DNA from 4 places in the Janthinobacterium sp. OK676 genome. Region 3 is predicted to be linked to each of the others. Evidence: predicted binding sites of a transcription regulator. Region 3 holds the regulator's gene; each other region holds the start of a gene.
The links. Region 3 encodes FNR, which switches genes on or off when oxygen is low (the NO sensors DNR and NnrR bind a similar motif). Its sites were predicted from a motif close to TTGATNNNNATCAA; they were not measured.
Positions count from the first base shown of each region.

Region 1: the regulator FNR is predicted to act here: its motif matches at 2,304-2,317, upstream of BLU39_RS21700 (IPT/TIG domain-containing protein).
Region 2: the regulator FNR is predicted to act here: its motif matches at 2,232-2,245, upstream of BLU39_RS07915 (KamA family radical SAM protein).
Region 4: the regulator FNR is predicted to act here: its motif matches at 2,367-2,380, upstream of BLU39_RS20175 (glycine-rich domain-containing protein).

Region 1 is NZ_FNHA01000012.1:53,590-57,803, forward strand. Features, by position in the region: gene metH (methionine synthase) at 1-1,888, opposite strand, end outside; gene BLU39_RS21700 (IPT/TIG domain-containing protein) at 2,539-4,214, shown strand, end outside.
Region 2 is NZ_FNHA01000003.1:234,340-238,553, forward strand. Features, by position in the region: gene BLU39_RS07910 (MFS transporter) at 1-724, opposite strand, end outside; gene BLU39_RS07915 (KamA family radical SAM protein) at 727-2,091, opposite strand; gene BLU39_RS07920 (cache domain-containing protein) at 2,374-2,832, shown strand; gene BLU39_RS07925 (methyl-accepting chemotaxis protein) at 2,901-4,214, shown strand, end outside.
Region 3 is NZ_FNHA01000018.1:64,397-68,610, forward strand. Features, by position in the region: gene ccoG (cytochrome c oxidase accessory protein CcoG) at 1-1,176, shown strand, start outside; gene BLU39_RS26885 (FixH family protein) at 1,323-1,847, shown strand; gene fnr (fumarate/nitrate reduction transcriptional regulator Fnr) at 1,851-2,609, opposite strand; gene BLU39_RS26895 (response regulator) at 2,849-4,214, shown strand, end outside.
Region 4 is NZ_FNHA01000010.1:282,289-286,502, reverse strand. Features, by position in the region: gene BLU39_RS20185 (glutamine--tRNA ligase/YqeY domain fusion protein) at 1-245, shown strand, start outside; gene BLU39_RS20180 (sensor histidine kinase) at 461-2,308, shown strand; gene BLU39_RS20175 (glycine-rich domain-containing protein) at 2,511-3,197, shown strand; gene BLU39_RS20170 (hypothetical protein) at 3,285-3,524, opposite strand; gene BLU39_RS20165 (hypothetical protein) at 3,767-4,036, opposite strand; gene BLU39_RS20160 (hypothetical protein) at 4,213-4,214, opposite strand, start outside.

The DNA.
Region 1 (4,214 bases), on a different contig from region 3:
GGTTGTCGTACACGCCCACCATGCCGGCGTTGACGATGCCCATGGTCATGCCGGCCTTGATGGCGTGGTACAGGAACACGGTATGGATGGCTTCGCGGGCCGGATCGTTGCCACGGAAACTGAAGGACACGTTCGATACGCCGCCCGAGATCTTCGCGTACGGCAGGTTTTCCTTGATCCAGCGCGTCGCGTTGATGAAGTCGACGGCGTAGTTGTTGTGCTCTTCGATACCGGTGGCGACGGCAAAGATGTTCGGGTCGAAAATGATGTCTTCGGGCGGGAAGTCCAGCGCGTCGATCAGCAGGTGGTAGGCGCGCGCGCAAATTTCGATCTTGCGCTCGAAGGTGTCGGCCTGGCCCTTCTCATCGAAGGCCATGACGATCACGGCCGCGCCGTAGCGGCGGCACAGCTTCGCCTGGCGCAGGAATTCCTCTTCGCCTTCCTTCATCGAGATGGAATTGACGATGGCCTTGCCCTGCACGCATTTCAGGCCCGCTTCGATGACCGACCATTTCGACGAGTCGACCATGATGGGCACGCGCGAAATATCGGGTTCCGAAGCGATCAGGTTCAAGAAGCGCGTCATGGCGGCCAGCGAGTCGAGCATCGCTTCGTCCATGTTGATGTCGATCACTTGCGCGCCGTTCTCCACTTGCTGGCGCGCCACGGACAAGGCTTCGTCGTATTGCTCGTTGAGAATCATGCGCGCGAACGCTTTCGAACCCGTGACGTTGGTGCGCTCGCCCACGTTGACGAACAGCGACTCGTCGTTGACGACGAACGGTTCCAGGCCGGCCAGGCGCAAGTCGTGCGATGGGGCCGGCACGGTGCGCGGCGTGTTTTTCGACAGCAATTGACCGATGGCGGCGATGTGCTCGGGCGTGGTGCCGCAGCAGCCGCCGGCCATGTTCAAAAAACCCGCGTCGGCAAATTCGCGCAGCAGGGCGGACGTGTCGGCAGGCAACTCGTCAAAACCCGTGTCGCTCATGGGGTTGGGCAAGCCCGCGTTCGGGTAGATGCAGACGAAAGTGTCGGCGATCTTGGCCAGCTCTTCCGCGTACGGGCGCATCAGGGCGGCGCCCAGCGCGCAGTTCAGGCCGATCGTCAGCGGTTTCGCGTGGCGCACGGAATTCCAGAAGGCGGGCACGGTCTGGCCCGACAAAATGCGGCCCGACGCGTCCGTGACGGTGCCGGAAATCATCAGGGGCAGGCGCACGACGCTGGGGTTTTGCTCGTAGAACAGGTCGATGGCGAACAGGGCCGCCTTGCAGTTGAGGGTGTCGAAAATGGTTTCCACCAGCAGCACGTCGGCGCCGCCTTCCACCAGGCCCTGCGTCTGCTGCAGGTAGGCGGCCACCAATTGATCGAAGGTAACGTTGCGCGCGGCCGGGTCATTCACGTCGGGCGAGATCGACGCCGTCTTCGGCGTGGGCCCGAGGGCGCCGGCGACGAAGCGCGGCTTGTCCGGCGTGGAATATTTATCGCAGGCGGCGCGCGCCAGCTTGGCCGCCTGCACGTTCATTTCGTAGGCCAGGTGGGCCATGTGGTAATCGTCTTGCGCGATCGTCGTGGCGCCGAAGGTATTCGTTTCGATCAGGTCGGCGCCGGCCGCCAGGTAGCGCTCATGGATTTCCTGGATGATGTGCGGCTGCGTCAGGGTCAGCAGCTCATTGTTGCCCTTGACGAACAGTTCGCGCGCGCCGCTGTCGGCCGGCGCGGCGAAATCGATGAAGCGGCCGGCGGGACCGCCACGATACGCTTCTTCGTCGAGCTTGTATTGCTGGATGATCGTGCCCATGGCGCCGTCGAGGATCATGATCCGCTGCGCCAGGATGGCGCGCAAGGAGGCTTCGGTCGGGGACATGGCGGGGATCACGGTATCGTTCATTTCATGCTTTCAATAGGCAAACGGGCGGCGGCGCGGCGACAAGACTGTACGAGGCGGTTGCAGGCCAGCGGGATCAGCTGACGGAGTGTGCCGGCCGGGTAAGCCGGGCAGAAGGTGGCAATCGCCTGATTTCACCGGGTCTAAAATTATACGGCATCAGGCTGCTTTGGTTTTAAGCAAAAGCGGCCGTTCGCCCCACGGCTGGCCTTCTTGCAACACATTGCCACACATCGCCTTCCGCCACGACAGCTTCTGAAAATTTCATTCCTGAAAATCTTACTCAAAACGTTAATTCTTCCGCCAAAATTGGTAGGAAGACATGGCCTCTAGGCTGTGGAAAAATTTCCACATTATTTGCGCCATCTCAGCATATTTTTAATGATTTGAATGGCAATAGCTGCAATGGAAAATAATTTTGATTTAAGACAATACAGAGTGACGTGAATAATTCCAAAAATAAAGATTACCAAACAGATACTTTAACTATTATCAAAACCAATTGAATCAAAAGCATTAATAGTTGTCTTTAGGAATCGAATTAACCCATAATATTGGTTCTTCGAAATTACATTCTCACCAAAAGTCACCAATATGTCACATTTCTCCCATGTCCTCCCCGGCCTCGCGCTGTACCAACATGGTTGCCAGCCATGAAAAACCATCTGCTTGTAGCATCGTTTGTCATGCTGGGCCTGTCCGCTTGCGGCGGAGGAGGCGGTGGTGGCGGTGACACCGTGGTGGCAACCACGTCGGGCAATCCCGTCGTGATTCCTGCTGTGATTCCTGCCGTGACGGCCGTCTCGGCGGCGAACGTCGCCGTGGGCGGCAGCCTGGTGGTGACGGGTAGCAATCTGAGCCGCGTGACGGCTTTCCAGGTGGGCGGCGTGAACGTGACCGCCAGCGCCAGCAGCGACAGCAGCGTGACCCTGGCCATGCCGGGCGTGCCGGTCACGGGCGCCTTGAGCCTCGTCAGCGCCAGCGGCACGGCGGCCACCAGCTATAACGTGAACGTGTACCTGCCATTGAGCGTGAGCGGCGTCGCGCCGGCGACGGGTGGCGTCGGTTCCAGCGTGACGATCGCGGGCGGCGGCATGGGCGCCGTGACGGCGGTGCAGTTCGGCAATGGCGCCGCGGCAACACCGCAAAGCCAGACAGCCGGCAGCGTAACGGTGGTGGTGCCTGCGGGCGCGGCAACGGGAGCGCTGACGGTGCGCGGTCCCTACAACGACGTCATCAGCAGCGAACCGTACACGGTCTTGCCCAGCGTGGCAGTGACGTCGGTCACGTCGGCCGTCAACGGCGCGACCTTGTCGGTGACGGTGCAGGGCAGCAATCTCGACCAGGTCAGCGCGGCGACCGTGGGCAGTACGCCGGCCGTCATCGTCAGCGCCAGTGCCAGCCAGCTGGTGTTGTCCGCGCCAGCGTCGGCAACGGGGACCGTGATGCTGTCGGCCGCTTCGCGCATCGCCGTGAATGCGGGCACGGTATCGGCCTTTACTCTGGGCAGCATTGATTTCGCGCAGGTACTGAATTTGAACGCCAGCGATGCCGCCTTGCGCCTGACGCGCGGCAAGCCGGCCGCCGTGCGCGTGTCCGTGCTGGCCACGCAGGCGGGCCAGGCCAGCCCGGCCGTGACCTTGAATGCGACGGCCGCCAATGGCAGCAACCTGGGCAGCATTACCATGAGCGGCCCGTCGGTCTTGCCGACAACGAAAAGCGATTACAGTTTCAACGGCAATTTCAGCGCCGTCCTGCCTTCCGGCTGGATTCTGCCCGGCGTGCGCGTGCGCGTGACGGCCGTGGGCAACGACGGTACGCAAGTGAGCCAGGAAGCGGCGCCCGTCGTGGCCAGCGCGGCGAAAATCCACCTGGTGCTGGTACCGCTGAGCACCGACGATGGCGTGGGGCAACTGCCGGACGCGGAGGTGATCCGTACTGCGCTGACCCGCGTGTATCCGTATGCGGCGGAAAATATCAGCATTAGCACGCGCGCCCCACTGAGCGTATCGGGCAGCAGCACGGCCGACAGCTGGTGGAGCCCGACCTTGGAAGCCCTGAACGGCAAGCGCGCCCAGGAAGATAGCGGCGCCTTTTATTATGGCTTCGTGCCGAAAATGTCTTCCACGCGCGCCGCTGGCCTGGCGTACGTCAATTCTCGCACCGACAATGGCGATTTCACGGCGGCGATCGGCCTGGACGCCAGGTTCAACAGCATTGCCTCCGTCGATCCGTTCGGCAATAGCTGGCCTGAATGGCTGACTACGCTGGTGCATGAACTGGGCCACAATCATTCGCTGCAGCACGTTGCCTGCGGCGGCCCGGCTGG
Region 2 (4,214 bases), on a different contig from region 3:
CTATCCATAAACCCTGCACGCCGAAGAACACCGTGTGCGGCAGCAGGATCAGCGCGATGGTGCGGCGAAAACCGGGATCGCGGTACACGCTCCAGACGCTGACCTTGCTCGCCTTGTCCCTGCCGGCGGCAGGCGCGGGCATGGCCGGCGACAGCAGGCGGATCAGCAGGACTATGGCCAGCGCCGCCAGCGCCAGGCCCAGGAAGACGCCGCGCCAATCCGTGTAGTGCAGGGCCAGCTTGACGGGCATGGTGGCCGTGGCCGCACCCAGGCCGCCCACGGCGATCAGATAGCCATGCATGGAAGGCAGGCGCGATGGGGCGATGGCGCACGAGATCGCTTTCACGGCCGCCATGAAACAGCCGCCCAGGCCAGCTCCCATCAAGGCGCGCGCCCACATCAGCCCGGCAAAGCTATGGCCCCGGCTGAACAGCCACACGCCCAGGGCCGCCAGCGCCAGCAGCCACAGTTGCACCGTGCGGGGACCGTAGCGGTCGAGCGCCATGCCGACCGGCAATTGCACCAGCGCAAAGGCGAGAAAAAAGGCGCTGGTCAGCAGGCCCAGCTGGGCTGGCGTCAGGGCGACGGAAGCCAGCAATTCGACCGTCAGCACGGCGTTGACGCCGCGCAGCAGGCACGACAGATAATGTCCGAGCGCGAACGGCAGGAATACCAGGCAAAACACGGCCACGCCGGAGCGGGCAGACGCAACGGCCGCGTGCATGCTCAGGCGGCCTGTGCCAGGCGGATGATTTTGTGCGGCAACTGCGGCACGGGCTCATCCGTTTCAAAGAAAAACTTGTCGTGGCCGAACGCGGGCTTCAAATGGTCCAGCCACGTCGCTTCCGCATCGAACTTGGCATAAAACGGCCGGCGCACCCAGTCCGGGTTACGCGCCTGCAAAAATTGCAGGGCAAACAGTTTTTCGCCGTTGATGGTGACGATGCCGTCGATGACGACCTTGCCGGGAAAAGCGCTCATGGACGGTCCCCGCACCGTGCGCGACAGGCCGGACACCATCTGGTAGGCGGCCTGGAAAATCTCGTGCGCCTTCGCCAAGGGCAACTCGAAATAGCCGCGCGGACCCGTGTCCCGCTCGACGAACATGTAATACGGAATCGCCCCCAGGCGCGTGCCCGTCTGCCACAGTTCGGCCCAGCTTGCCGGATCTTCATTGATGTGGCGGATCAGCGGCCCCTGCATGCGCAAGGTGGCGCCCGTGGAGACGATGCGTTTCACGGCTTGCTGGGCGATGTCCTGGCGCAACTCGACGGCATGGCTGTAATGGCCCATCACGGCCAGGTTCTTGCCCGCCTTGACGATGCGCTCGAACAGGCGCATCAAGTCATCCGCATCGCGGTCGGAAACAAAACGCTGCGGCCAGTACGCCACCGCCTTGGTGCCGATGCGAATGTTCTGGATATGTTCCAGGCCCGGCGCCAGCAGCGGCTCCAGGTAGGCGGCCAGTTGCCGCGTGTTCATGATCATCGGGTCGCCGCCCGTGAACAGCACGTCCGTCACTTCCGGATGCAGTTTCAGGTAGGCGACCAGCTCGTGCGACTCGCGCGCATCGAACTTCATGTCGTCCATGCCGACGAACTGGGGCCAACGGAAACAGAAAGTGCAATACGCGTGGCAAGTCTGGCCCGCGCTGGGGAAGAACAGCACCGTTTGCGCATATTTATGCTGCAAGCCGCGCACGGGCGCGTCGTTGACCCGCGGCACGTTGTGCGTCATCTGGCCGGCCGGATGGGGATTCATACCCAGGCGCAAGCCATGCACATAGGCGTCGATGGCGGCCTTGTCCTGCTTGACCAGCACCAGGTCGCGCAAGTGCGCGTACTGCTCGGGCGGCAGCATATCGCGGTGGGGAAAGACGAGACGGTAGATGGGATCGTCAGGGATGTTGTTCCAGTCGATCAGCTGGTCGAGCACATATTCATTGGTGCGAAACGGCAACACGTGCGACACCACTTGCACGGCTGCACGCTGCTCTTCAGGCAGCCATTTCCACTGCCGCGCCTGTTGTATGGTTTGCCGCGTATATGGCTTGAACTTGGGTGGAAACGGCTCGGTAATGTTTGCGGACACGGTCGGCTCCTTGCCTGTAAATAGCGTTAACTTTCATGAAATTGGCCATATGCCAGCCAATTCCAGCCTTTTCCTCCCGCATGCGAGATCACCCCGGCATGCTGTGAAAGTCATCATAGTTCTTGCTTTTCGGAACCAAATTGCTGCATATCAACAAGCCGTCGAAACGTTGCATGCTGCCTACAAGCAACACCTTAGTTTGTTCCATCGCAATCTGAGACGGACTTCGGCAACGTAAATTACGACTTGGCAACACATCCCTCGATATCACAAGGAGCTTTCATGCAACGCTTATTCACGGGTAGCCTGCTGTGCCTGGCATTTGCCGGCGGCGGCGTCAGCGCCGCGGTCGAACCAACGGAAAAAGATGCGATCGCCATGGCCGAACGGGGCGCCGCCTTCATGAAGGCGCATGGCAAGGAAGAAATGATGAAGAAAATCACGGCGAAGGACCCGGACTTCGTGCAGGGCTCGCTGTATGTGGACATGCGCGACATCAAGACGGGCATCGTGCTGGCCCACCCCATCAATCCTTCCATCGTGGGCAAGGATTTGACGGACGTGCCCGATGCGAACGGCAAGAAATATCGCCGTGAAATCATCGAGCTGGCGCAAAAACAGGGCAAGGGCTGGGTCGATTACCAGTACAAGAATCCCACCAGCGGCAAGATCGAACCGAAGACCACCTACATCCTGCGCGTCAACGACGTGGTGCTGGAAGCGGGCATCTACAAAAAATAAGGCAGGGGCGGCGCGCATGCACGCCGCGCGCCGCCTGCGGTGTGAACAGCCATAGCCAGGAGTCAAGCATGCTCAATCAATTACGCATCGGACCAAAATTATTGCTGGCGCCCTCCCTGGTCTTGCTGCTGCTGATACTCAGCTCGACGGGCGCCTGGTATGGCATGGTGCGGCAAAATGCCTCGCTGGAAAACATGGTGCGGGTGCGCATCACACACTTGAAGGCGGCCGCCGACGTGGCCGGCGACGCCAAAGAGGTGCATGGCAATATGTACCAGTTGCTGTCATGGACGAATGGCAGTTTCGCCAAGGCCCGCCTCGACACATTGGAGCAACAGATCAAGGCGCGCCACGCGGCCATCGGCACCCAGCTGGCCACGCTGCGCACCACGGCCACGGACGCCGAGCGCAGCCTCGTCGATGCGGCCATCGCGGCCCTGGCCGGCTATCGCAAGGCCGTGCTGGAAACCATGGAAATGGCGCAGATGGACCAGTCGATCGCCACCAATTCCATGCTCAAGGCGGAAACCCAGTTCGTGCAGTTCAATACCCAGCTGGCGCAACTGTCGGCCCTGGAAACGACGCTCAGCAGCCAGGCCCATGCGGCCGCCAGCGCCGAGTTTCGCAGCCTGGGCTGGAGCTTGCTGCTGACGGTGCTGCTGTCTATTCTCGTCTCCATCGTCGTGACCATGCTGGTGCGGCGCGCCATGCTGGTGGAAATCCGCGGCATTGCCGACGCCGTGCAAGACTTGGCGGCGGGCAAGCTGACGGCCGGCGCGCCCAAGCAGGGCAATGACGAAATCGCCGCCACGTCGCGCGTGCTGGACCAGACCATCGCCCACCTGAACCAGACCTTGCGCACCATCATGGGCGCCGTGCAATCGATCGACACGGCGTCGCGTGAAATTGCCACCGGCAACCTGGATTTATCGGCGCGCACGGAAATGCAGGCCAGTTCGCTGGAAGAAACGTCGAGCGCCATGGAAGCGCTGACGCAAGCCGTCAATGACAATGCCGATAATGCCCAGCTGGCCTGCGAACTGGCGGGGCAAGCTTCCACCCTGGCCGTGCAAGGGGGCGCGGCCATGCAGCAGGCGGTGACGACGATGGCGACGATACGGGCCAATTCGCGCCAGATCGTGGATATTATCGGCGTAATCGATGGCATTTCCTTCCAGACCAATATCCTTGCGCTGAATGCGGCGGTGGAAGCGGCGCGCGCGGGAGAACAAGGCCGCGGCTTTGCCGTGGTGGCGTCCGAAGTGCGCACCCTGGCGCAGCGTTCGGCCCAGGCGGCCAGGGAAATCAAGACCCTGATCGCCACATCCGTCACCACCATCGATGGCGGCAGCGTGGCCGTGCAGCAAGCAGGCGACAGCATG
Region 3 (4,214 bases):
TGGCCCCAGGATTTCATCTATCTGGCGGCCCTGCTGATCATCTGTGCGTATTTGTTGTTCCTCGTCACGGCCATTGCCGGGCGGGTGTGGTGCGGGTTTTCTTGCCCGCAAACGGTATACACGGAAATCTTTCTGTGGGTCGAACGCCGCATCGAGGGCACGCGCAGCGCGCGCATGGCCCTCGACAGGCAGGGCCCGTCCGTGCGCAAGGCCTTCAAGAAGACGGCCAAGCACCTGGTATGGGGCGCCATCGCCCTGTGGACGGGCTTTACCTTTGTCGGCTACTTCACGCCGATCAAGGAACTGGCGCGCGAGGTGACCACCCTCAATTTCGGTCCCTGGGAATGGTTCTGGGTCTTGTTCTACAGCCTGGCAACCTACGGCAACGCGGGCTGGCTGCGCGAACAGGTGTGCAAATACATGTGCCCCTACGCGCGCTTCCAGAGCGCCATGTTCGACCAGGACACCCTGATCATCACCTACGATGCCAAGCGCGGCGAACCACGCGGCGCCATGAGCAAGAAGGCCGGCAACAACGACAAGCTGGGCGACTGCATCGATTGCACCCTGTGCGTGCAGGTGTGTCCGACCGGCATCGATATCCGCAACGGCCTGCAGTATGAATGCATCGGCTGCGCCGCCTGCGTCGATGCCTGCAACAGCGTGATGGACAAGGTCGAGCGGCCGCGTGGCCTGATACGCTACAGCACCGACCATGCGATGGAAAACAACTTCAATTCGAAGCAGATCCGCCAGCGCGCCATGCGCCCGCGCGTGCTGATCTACACGTCCATCCTGGCCCTGATCATCATCGCCGTATGTACCTCGCTGGCCCTGCGCACGCCCCTGAAAATGGACGTGATCCGCGACCGCGGTTCAATGGGACGCGAAGTGGAAGACGGCATGATCGAAAACGTCTACCGCCTGCAGATCATGAACACGTCCGAGCAAAGCCAGCATTTCAAGATCAGCGCTTCCGGCTTGCCGGGCCTGACCTTGCTGACGCGCGAAGAAGTGACCTTGCAGCCGACGGAAACGCTGGGCTGGCCGATCCGCCTGCGCGTGCCGCACGGCGTGGGCGAGAAGGGCTCGAACAAGATTGCGATCGAATTGCAATCGCTGGACGACCCGTCGCTGCACGTGCGCGAAAGCGCGGTCTTCATCGTGCCGCGGTGATGTTGATTCGGGGTCGGACCCTCTGGGTCCGACCCCGGTATTTCGCCGTAGGGGTAGCATTCAACATGCGGTAGGTTTACTGTATTTTCAACCCAGAAGCAAAAGCTGGGGACAGACCCAAAGGGCCTGACCCCAAGGAGAACAAAATGTCCGACAGTCTGAAACTGCAAGCCCCCGTTGCCCCGTGGTACAAGCACCGCTGGCCATGGCTGCTGATGATCGGCCCCGGCCTGTCCGTGGTCGTCGGCAGCTTCATGGGCTATATCGCGTTTACGCAGCCCGACGCGCTGGTGGTGGGCGATTATTACAAGCAGGGCAAGGCGATCAACCAGGATTTGAAGCGCGACACGATCGCCAGCGACCTGGCCATGGATACGAGCCTGTCGTATGACGTGGCGCAGGCGCGCCTGAGCGGCTCCGTGCACAGCTTCGGCAAGGCCTATCAGGCTCCTTTGCTCCTGCACCTGGCGCATGCGACCCTGCCGGAAAAGGATATCAAGCTGCTGGTGCGGCCCGATGCGGCCGGCAATTTCTCGGTCGCCCTGCCGATGCTCGAGCGCAGCCGCTGGCAGGTGCTGGTGGAAAACGACAAGCGCGAGTGGCGCCTGTCCGGCATCTGGACCTGGCCCGTGCAACGCAGCATCGCGCTGCGCGCGGATGAAGAGCTATAAAGCTTATTTACACACGTCCGTGCCTGCCGTAATGGCTTTCAGCTTGGCAGGCTGCAAGATCTCGATCTCGCGGTTCGACACGCGCAGCCAGCCTTCCTTCTTGAATTTCGACAATAAACGGCTGACGCTCTCGATGGTCAGGCCCAGGTAGTTGCCGATTTCCTCGCGCGACATGCGCAGCTGGAAATTGCTGCCCGAATAGCCGCGCGCCTCGTAGCGCGACGCCAGGTTGACGATGAAGGCGGCAAAACGCTGCGTCGCCTGCATATTGCCCAGCAACAGCATGACACTTTGCTCGCGCGTGATTTCCTGGCTCATCATGCGGTGGAAATGACGCAGCAGGGTCGGCATATTGCCCAGCAATTGTTCCAGGCTGGAAAACGGGATTTCACACACTTCGCTGTCTTCCAGCGCCACCGCATTACAGTGGTGGCGGTCGGCGCTGATGGCGTCCATGCCCAGCAGTTCGCCGGCCATCTGGAAACCCGTCACCTGCTCTTCGCCACCGGGATTGATCTGATAGGTCTTGAAGTGTCCCAGGCGGATCGCGTACAGGTTCTGGAACGAGTCGCCGATGCGGAACAGCGAGGCGCCGCGCACGATCTTGCGGCGGCGGCCGATGATCTGGTCCAGCCTGTCCATGTCGCCCACATCGAGGCCCATCGGCAGGCACAATTGATGCATGCTGCAGGTCGAGCATCGCGCACGCAACGCTTCCACGGTTACTGTGGGCAAGGTTGGAGTGAGTAGCGCTTCAGTCATGTCGGTACCTTTTAGAAAATGCAACAACAAGTTTACTGCATACAGGGTTGCCGTGTGCCAATTTCACGGTAATTTCGGCGAATAAACGACGTCCAGCCTTTAATTATATGGCAACATCGTCACAAGCCCATGCGGGGAGGGGCATTTGCGCGGTGCCGCTTGCCAAGTTGATGTATTGATAGGAAAATTCCTAACAGCATTATCTGCCGCCTGTGCCGCCCGGTACTGAAAAGGAAATCATGAAGCCTCTCGGCATCAAAGCAAAAGTCGCGCTGGCCACCAGCCTGACCTCGATCGCCATGATCGCGCTGGTCACCATGATCCAGGTGCGGCACATGCGCGACGACTTCACGCGAGTACTGCTGAGCCAGCAGTCTTCCCTGATCAGCCGCACCGCAGCCGAGCTCGACGACAAACTGGGCATGCTGCTGCAGATCGTCACCCTGACGGCCAGGCAGCAGCCGCCGGAATTGATCGCCCAGCCGGCCCAATTGCGCGAATACTATTCGCGCCGCTCGATGCTGGTGCTGTTCGACGACGTGCTGGTGCTCGATGCGCAGGGCGCTGTCGTGGCCGACATGCCGGAAGTGGCGGGGCGCGCCGGCATCAACGTCGCCGAGCGCGAGTATTTCCAGACCGTCCTGCGCACGCGCCAGCCCATGATCACGGAACCCATGCTGGGCAAGTCGAGCGGCATGCCCATCGTGCAGATGGTGGCGCCCGTGCTGGCCGCCGATGGCCAGGTGGCCGGCGTGGTGATCGGCGTGCTGCGCCTGTACAAGGACAATCTGCTGGGACGTCTGCGCACGGAAAAGATCGGCAAGAGCGGCTATTACTTCATCCTCACGCGCGGCGCCGTGCCGCGCTACGTGCTGTACCCCGATACCAGCCGCTTGTTGCAGCCGCGCCAGCCGAACGCCAACCCGACCACCACCCAGCTATTGAAGGAAGATGGCGAAGGCAGCATGGTCAGCACCAACAGCCGCGGCGTCACGGCCGTCAACAGCTTCAAGCGCCTGAAATCGGTGAACTGGCTGCTGGCCGCCTCGCTGCCCGTCGACGACGCCTTCGAACCGTTCGACGGCGTGCTGTACCGGCTGGTGCTGTGGAGCATCCTCGCCTCGCTGCTGGCCGCTGCCGTTCTGGGCTGGGTCACCGTGCGCCTGCTGTCGCCGCTGGTGCGTTTGCGCGACACCCTGCTGGCCCTGCGCACCAGCGGCAGCCGTTTCACCCCCGTGCCGGTGCGGCAGCGCGACGAGATCGGCGAACTGACGGAAGCGTTCAACGGCCTGATGAGCGAACGCGACCGCCTGCAGCAGGAACTCGAATCGCGCGCGGCCGAGCTGGAGCAGGAGCGCGACCGGGCCGAGGCGGCCAACCGCGCGAAGAGCGATTTCGTGGCCAACATGAGCCATGAAATCCGCACGCCCCTCAATGCCGTGCTGGGCATGGTGTATTTGCTGGGCAATACCAAGCTCGATACGGAACAGCGCAAGTATCTGACCATGGTGCGCGTGGCGGGCCAGTCGCTGCTGGGCATCCTCAACGACGTGCTCGACTATTCGAAGATCGAGGCGCGCCGCATGGAATTGTCGCCCGTCGAAT
Region 4 (4,214 bases), on a different contig from region 3:
ACCGCCTGTTCACGGACCCGCAACCGGACGCGGGCGGCAAGGACTTCAAGCTGGCCCTGAATCCGCTGGCCAAGGAAGTCGTGCAAGCGTGGCTGGAACCGGGCGCGGAACTGGCCCAGCCGGAGGAGCGCTTCCAGTTCGAGCGCCACGGCTACTTCGCGGCCGACCGGGTCGACAGCCAGCCGGGCAAGCCCGTCTTCAACCGCATCGTCACCCTGAAAGACAGCTGGCAGCCCGCCAAATAAGGGCTGGATGGCACACACAAAAAAAACCGCTGCGGCGGTTTTTTTTCGTTTCAACAACATATGTCACTGAGAATATTGCCTGTTGACTACATTCACAATAATTTTGTATATTAGGCAGCTATTGAGCAATTTGCAATTTCGATAGCGCTTGTACAACGCAGTCCAGCCACCGCCATCCAGGCGGCACCCGATTCCTCCTCCTGATGCGGATGGCAATGTCTTCTACTGCCGGCGAACACCCCTTATCTGCTGAAAAAAGACCGCTGTGGCTGCTCGGCTTCGTGATGTCGATGATGGCAGGTCTGCTGTTCTACATGGCCGCCTCGCTGTCGGTCGAAAGCGACGCCAGCGACCTGTTCGACAACCTGGCGCGCAATACCCGGAAAAACATCGAATCGCGCGTCCAGTCGTATGCCAATCTGCTGCGCGGTACGGCCAGCCTGTTCCACGCCAACGAACACGTGAGCCGCGAGCAATTCCACCGCTACGTGGAAAATATCGCCCTGCAACAGAACTACCCGGGTGTGATGAACCTCAATTACAGCCAGGAACTGGACGAAGCGCAGCGCCCCGTCTTCGAAGCGGCCATGCGGCGCGACTATCCGCCCGGACGCGATGGCTATCCGGCGTTTGCCATCCATCCGCCCGCCCCGCGCTCCCATTATTCCGTGCTCGTGTACATCGAGCCGATCGCCAGCGCCCCGGAAAAATATGGTTATGACATCGCCTCGCGTCCCCTGATCGCCGAAGCGCTGGCGCAGTCACGCGATTCCGGCAACATCAGCAATTCCGGCGTGCCCGTGCCGATGCAAGGCCGTCCCCAGCTGACGGGCATGGCCATGCGCCTGCCTGTGTACCGCTACGGCATGCCGACCGATACCGTGGAGCAGAGGCGCGCGGCGTACCAGGGCTCCGTCGGCATCGGCTACGACTTGGTGACGATGATGCGCAGCGCGCTGGCCGACATGCCGGTGCGCAACGTCCGCCTGACCCTGTTCGATATCGGCCCGCAGGCGCGCGCACCGCTAGACTTACCACACGACATGCGCCCCATCTTCGACAGCACGACGGCGGGCATGCATGCGCCATGGTGGCTGCCCGGCAGTTCGGGCCGCTACCTGAGCAGCACGATGCTGATCAAACACAATGGCCGCGTCTGGCAAGCGCTATTCAGCGTGCGCAAGAGCGACCTGTACACGCGCTTCGACGCCTTTTTGCCATGGCTGGCCCTGCTGACCGGTTTCGCCAGCGCCATGCTGCTCTACATGCTGTTCCATACCCTGGCCTCGTCGCGCCGGCGCGCCATCCAGATGGCCAACGGCATGACGGAGGAATTGCGCGCCAGCCAGATTCGCTTGCAGCTGTCGCACCAGAAACTGCGCCGCCTGGCGGCCCACGCCGACCAGATCAAGGAAGAAGAACGCAAGCGCATCGCGCGCGAAATCCACGACGACCTGGGGCAGAACCTGCTGGTCTTGCGCATCGACGCCGACATGCTCGCTTCGCGCACGCAACGCCGCCACCCGCGCCTGAATGCCCGCGCCCGCTCGACCCTGGAACAGATCGACGCCACCATCAAGAGCGTGCGGCAAATCATCAACGACTTGCGCCCTACCGTGCTGGACCTGGGCGTGAATGCGGCCGTCGAATGGCAGGTGGCGCAATTTCGCCTGCGCACGGGCATCGACTGCGAGGTGAGCGAAAGCCACGACGACATTTGCCTCAGCGATCAATGCGCGACGGCCCTGTTTCGCATCCTGCAAGAGTCGCTGAGCAATATTTCCCAGCATGCCCATGCCAGCCGCGTGCAAGTGAAGCTGGAAAAGTGCCGCGATACCGTGTCGATGAGCATCAGCGACAACGGCGTGGGCGCGGCCATCGACGGGCGCAACAAGCTGGGCTCGTTTGGCCTGGTAGGCATCGAGGAACGCATCAAGTTGTTAGGTGGAACTTTTTACATCGAAAGCAGCCCCGGCGCCGGCATGGGCGTGCACGTCAGCGTGCCGCTGGGCGCGGACGCCACCGCGTTTCCCTACCAGGAAGAAAGCCGGGCCAGCAGCTGACAGGCGGGTGCCCGCATGAAACAAGCTCAGCTTGCATATTTCGTAATTAGATGCAATATTGATGTAGAACAATTCAGCGCCCGCCCGCCATGGGCCAGGCATTCCTCGACCATTTGCCAGGAGTACACAACCGCCACACAAGCGCCGCTCTCCCTTGTTTCACCGTATTTCCCACAACGCTCTTTTTTACCAAAGGACATTCATGGATACGAACGACAGTTTCAAGGCAATTGCCGATTTGAATTTGGACGCGATCAAGGTCAAGCTGATGCACCGGGAATCAGGCGAAGGATGGAGCCTGGAAAAGGCGAATGCGGTGGAATTCGAATACCGCCGCTTCCTGATCCTGATGAAACAGTTTCCGGAAGAAGAAACGGCGCCTTTGATGGACGTCGATACCTTCTGGCACTACCACATCCTCGACACCCTGAAATATGCGGCGGACTGCGAACAGGTGTTTGGCTACTTCCTCCATCACTTCCCCTACATCGGCTTGCGCGGCGAAGACGACGAAGCGGCGCACCATCGCGTGGGCGAGCGCATGAAGCAACTGTATGAGCAAACGTTCGGGGAAGATTATATCCGCGCAGAAACGGCGTATTCGGGGCGCGCCGTACAGGCGGCGTATTCGGGCCGTGCCGTGCAGGCGGCGTATTCGGGACGTGCGGTACAGGCGACGGCATACTCGGGCCGGGCCGTGCAAACGGCGTTTTCCAGTGCGGCGGTACAGGCGACGGCGTATTCGGGCCGCGCGACCGGGGCTGCCAGCACCGCATTTTCCAGCGCGCCTGCCTCACTGACGGCGGCGGTGGTCAAATCGTCTTCGACTGGCCTGGAATTGGGGCGCTTCTATGTTGATCGTCCGGTACTGAACCGCGACACGCAATAGAAAAGCGGAAAACAGATGTGGCTGCCGCACGCGGCAAGCCTGACTTACCCAGACGGCACCTCTCAGTTTGCCGTCTGTCAGGCGCTCTTAGGCAGCCATCAACTCGCGCAGTTCACGAATGCTGAAATCGCTGATTTCATGCATGCGGATGAGGATCGTGGCGCCGATCGGCAAGGTGTTGTGACGAATCTTGCTGATAACAGGTGGCGCCACTTCCAGAGCTCGCGACAAGGCGGCATCGTTTTTCAACTGCAGCTTGTCGATGATCGCATCGAGGACGCGATTCGGGTTGTAGGTAGGCAAAGAGGTAATTTGTTTGAGAGACATGATCAAAAATCCGTACTTGTTGTATTAGAGCAAGAAAAAACAGAATGTCTCTTCTGCACTAATTCAGGGTAAACACACTAAAAAGCGCCATCACTTATGCGGATTTTACGCCGCAAACAATATAATACACGCTATTGTTGATTTTTGCGTAACTTAAAGCAAAATTGTGATAATTGAAGAGAATTGACGCACTTGGGATGTGCTAGAGGATAACTCAAATCGGAAAAATTTGCTGCAAGTCATCAATTTTTACAATGAGGAACGCCGCTACGCATGAGCCAGGCAATCGCCATGAGGGCGCCCAAGCGAGCCATTTCGGCGGAAAGATGCCAGCCTCGCGCAGCCATGCCGGCCGGGGTGGCCGGAAGACAGGTACAGAGAAAATCGTCCGTGTGGCACCAGGCCAGTTGCCGGCGAATTTCATCGGGCGGTGGTGGCGGCTGCAGCGCATGTTCGCGGCGCCGCATATAGGCGCGCACTTGTTCCTTGCTGGGGTGATTCGTAGCTCGCATGGCTCGCTCCTGCTGACGGGAAACAGCGTCACGCTGGTTGTAGATGCAGAGCCCGCCACAAGAGCCCAGGCGCGCGACGACATTGCTCACCATATCGCCAGCACGCGATGACACGTTTGCGTTGCATCAATGGCAAGGCCCCGGTGTTGCGCCGAAGCCCGTACTGCCCCATCCATTT